2 regions of the Brevibacillus sp. NRS-1366 genome follow, and region 2 is predicted to be linked to the other one. Evidence: riboswitches for the same ligand, from Rfam matches in the RefSeq annotation. Region 2 holds a riboswitch; the other holds the start of a gene.
What was found. A riboswitch is a leader RNA that binds a small molecule or an ion and turns the genes downstream of it on or off. The one in region 2 is predicted to bind glycine.
Positions count from the first base shown of each region.

Region 1: linked by a shared signal. The riboswitch ahead of ACIFQN_RS01325 (amino acid permease) and the one ahead of ACIFQN_RS22665 (nitrilase-related carbon-nitrogen hydrolase) in region 2 are both predicted to bind glycine.

Region 1 is NZ_JBITPN010000002.1:127,877-130,081, reverse strand. It holds gene ACIFQN_RS01335 (hypothetical protein) at 1-351, opposite strand, end outside; partial or broken gene ACIFQN_RS01330 (adenine deaminase C-terminal domain-containing protein) at 406-573, shown strand; glycine riboswitch at 772-871, shown strand; glycine riboswitch at 874-932, shown strand; gene ACIFQN_RS01325 (amino acid permease) at 1,199-2,205, shown strand, end outside.
Region 2 is NZ_JBITPN010000025.1:116,415-118,619, forward strand. It holds gene ACIFQN_RS22665 (nitrilase-related carbon-nitrogen hydrolase) at 1-749, opposite strand, end outside; glycine riboswitch at 1,230-1,309, opposite strand; glycine riboswitch at 1,313-1,430, opposite strand; gene ACIFQN_RS22670 (VOC family protein) at 1,919-2,205, opposite strand, start outside.

The sequences.
Region 1 (2,205 bases), on a different contig from region 2:
TCTCAGGGCGCCGAGTCGCGCAAGCCGTGTCTGACCATACGCATCCGTCCCTTCCATCCAATGGGCGGAGGCTTTATTGTTGATCTCCCATGTTTCGTTGTCTTCGCTGCCAATGACCATCTGCACAAAAACGCGCCGCATCTCCTCAAGAGACAGCTTTTTGCCAAACACTTCCTCCAAATCTTTCGTCCCCACATAAAACGGTTTGGATGAATCCAGATAAGTAATGATGCCAGGCGCGCCAATCGAAACTCCCAAAAGACGCTCGGGGTGCAAATAGTAGAAGCGATGGGCAAAATGGCCGCCCCCGGAAAAACCGAAAAGCAGGAATCGCTCTTTTTTGATGCGCACCTTTTCGGAAAGCTGATCGATCATCGAAAGTAAAATGTGATCAAAGCGTATGTCATGGAGATTAGCCGCGCGCTCGCTCAGGCAGGCTGCACGATGAATTACGCCTTCATGACGTTGTCACTGCTCGCCCTGGTCGTCATCCCTACGCTACATATTTCCGATACGGGATTGATTCGGATCTCCGATGAGGGCTTTGAACAGGTCTCGCTTTTTGTAGAATAAGGATGGATTGTTATAGGGAACGTTTAGGCAGCAAAGACTTTTGTCTATGCTGCTTTTTCTTTTCGTTTAGCTGTAAGTTTAAATAGATAATGAATCATTTTTCGAATAGTTATTTAATTCACAATTTTTAATTGACAAGCTCCTTGCGAGAAATTAATATGTAAGAGACGCATATGAACTCCATAACTGCATAAGCGGATGAATATTGCGGGAGAGACTAAACACATCGTTTAGCACCGAAGGAGCAAACCCTGATCATTAGGGCAAATCTCTCAGGTAAAAGGACCGCAATAGGACGCATCTCTGGAGAGAGCCACTGGCCACCAAAGGAGTTATACTCTCAGGTAAAAGGACAGAGAAAAATAGGAGCATCCCTATTTTTCAATGCCTTTTTTTATTGGCGAAAAATAGGAACCATAAAATCAGAAAGGAGGGAATTCAGCGTAGATTGAACAAAATGTTTATTATTTTCAAAAATGTAAGCGTTTTTACCAATAAAAAACGGACGGTAAAATAACTTTTATTGGAAATTTAATTTGCAATTATTTGATTTATATTTATTATTAACATATATCAAATCAATGAAATTGCAAAGTGTTTAGAAAAGTTGAAAGTGGGGGATCATATGCAAGACCAAAAACTAGATAGAGGTCTAAAAAACAGGCACGTCCAATTAATCGCGATTGGCGGAGCCATCGGAACGGGGTTATTCCTCGGTGCGGGAAAATCGATCCATTTAGCAGGACCCTCTATTCTATTTGCATACTTGATTACAGGCGTCATTTGCTTCTTAATCATGCGCTCACTTGGAGAACTACTCTTAAGCAATCTAAACTATCATACTTTTGTAGACTTTGTCAGAGATTATTTAGGCAATATGGCGGCATTTATTACCGGATGGACTTACTGGTTTTGCTGGATTTCCATCGCCATGGCCGACCTGACGGCAGTTGGTCTCTACACGCAGTATTGGCTCCCTGGAGTACCGCAGTGGATGCCTGGATTAATTGCGCTTGTCATTTTGCTCATTATGAATCTAGCAACCGTAAAGCTTTTTGGCGAAATGGAATTCTGGTTCGCTTTAGTTAAAGTCATCGCCATTCTAGCATTGATCGTGATCGGTGTTTTCATGATTATAAAAGGCTTTTCCACGAATTCAGGCGCATCGAGCTTCTCGAATCTCTGGAACCACGGCGGCATGTTCCCGAATGGAATAAATGGATTCCTACTTTCATTCCAGATGGTCGTGTTTGCTTTTGTTGGTATCGAACTTGTAGGACTTACAGCAGGTGAAACTGAAAACCCAGAAAAAGTTATTCCGAAAGCAATCAACAACATCCCGATTCGAATCTTAATTTTCTACATTGGCGCACTGATCGTCATTATGGGCATTTATCCGTGGAACGCCATCAATCCAATGGAAAGCCCTTTCGTTCAAGTCTTCGTCGCAGTTGGTATCGCTGCAGCGGCTGGTATCGTCAATTTTGTCGTCCTGACCTCGGCAGCTTCGGCCTGTAACAGCGCCATCTTCAGTACAAGCCGGATGGTATACTCACTTGCCAAAGACAAGAATGCACCTGAGTCCTTTACAAAGCTTACCTCAGGGAAAGTACCATCCAACGCCTTGTTCTT
Region 2 (2,205 bases):
TCTGCATTGGCCATTTCTTGGATGTGTCCCCATGGATCAATAACCAGACTGGATCCCATATAGTGCATATCATCTTCTATGCCGACCCGATTGCAAAATGCTACCCAAACGCCATTATGTATGGCGTTGGCTTTTTGCATGGTGCAAAGAGCTTCAAAAATGGTTCCACCTATGTGATCTGTTGGCGGCAAACCATCAATATACATTTCCACTGTAGGTACCAGAATCAAATCAGCGCCACGCAATGCTAAAGAACGCGTAACTTCGGGGAACCAGGCATCATAACAAATGGCAATTCCTATATTTCCCGCTGCTGTTTCATAGACTGGGTAGATTGTATTTCCAGGACCATAATAAAACTTTTCATTAAAACCTTTGTTTTCAAAGGTATGAACCATCCTTGTGGTTCCGAGCAATGTGCCGTCTGCATCAATGCAAACTGCGCTGTCATAGTACTCGCCAAGAAAGCCTTCTTCCATATAACTCGCCACAATGACAATATTCTTTTCTTTTGCTTTTTGGCACAGAAACTCTGATATAGGTCCTGGAATGGATTCGGATGATTGAAATTTTGAAACGTCATGCGGATGTTTAGGGAAAAACAGCTCAAATCCGATTTCCGGGAATAGGATTAATTTTGCACCTTTTTCGGCTGCTTCATCAATTTGAGCAGCGGCTTTTTTTAAATTATCGCTCATAGAAGGTAGTGCGCTAAGTTGACCCAATGCAATTTTCTTTTTCATTTCCATTTTGATTCTCCCCTTTTTTATAATGGTTAAAAGAATATAAGAAAATGAACGAATGAAAAAACAAATTTTGTGCTATTAAGTCCTCCTTTCCTTTATAATGAATTCGCTTTCGTGTTCATCACCTCCCTAAATACAGCTATCCGATCTAGGTTAGCGCCAGATAAAATTTGTACAAGCCCAACACCACTAACCATTTGCTTATCTCGGCGGTGATCTCGCCGCATCTTTCATTGATAGAGCGCTTCCAAATAATTTTTGTCTCAGCTCTTTCATGCTCCTCCACATATCGCAATCCCCCATTTTTTCGCTCATCGTCAACACCCTCTTTGAATGCATAAATTACCTTTACTCCCTAAAGAAGAGCGATGCTTGTCCAATTTTTTCATCTTCTTCTACAACCGCATGGACGTCGGGAAGTGACACCTCCGTATGTTTTTTGGATGCGCAAAAAAGGACAGAGAGCCGGCTAATCGCCGTATTCTCTGTCCTGGGTACCTGAGAGTTTAAACGCTCTATTCGACCGTCCTTACCCCTTTGGTGGCTGTTCGCTCTCTCCAGAGTCGCGTCGGATGGCGGTTCTTTTACCTGAGAGATTTGTCTTCGGCTGGCTGGCCGTCGACTTGCTCCTTCGGTGCCCGGTGGTCCTTGTCTTTCGCTCGGGTCTCTCCCTGCCATCGTCATTCGCTTATCAATTTGCGTAATTCATGTATTACACACCTTGTGTATGCGCGAAACAAATAAGTTCGAAAATTCTGAACCAAAAATCAATACTATATCTTCCCCGCGGCCTTGCTTTCATTGACTACGGCAGCTGAATCTGCAGATGGTCGTTACGGGAGAGATCTCTTTACTTATACCCAAATCTTTAAATATTTCTGAATAATTACGATTCCTTCTGTCCTGCAAATTTATTAATTTCTATCACTATGATAAAAGTAACCTGATGAAAAAACACCATCCAATCAACGAGTTATTTTAACCATCCAATTGAAATGGACGACTTGTAGTCGAACAGCACCGCGTGCTTGCTAAAGAAACGACAACCGATGAATTAGCCGGTTGCCGTTTCTTGGTCTTGATTACGCAAAGCTTAGTACCTACGGAATATTACTATGCTTTATAAGCATATGACCCGAAATCTAAAAACTACAAGCGATATCGCTGATAGATTACTTTACTCGTTTGGAAAGTGGATGATCTTCTTTAAGTTCTAGCAAATCCCATAGGTTTCCATATAGATCCTTAAATACCGCAACCATCCCGTACGATTGATCTTGTGGCTCTCTCACAAATTCTATTCCTCTTGCGATCATTTCATTATAATCTCTCCAAAAATCATCAGTGTTCAAAAATAGAAAAACTCTACCGCCAGACTGGTTACCGATAAATGGCTCTTGTTCAGGTTTGGATGCTCTAGAGAGTAATATTGTGGTGCCGACTGAACCAGGGGGAGAGA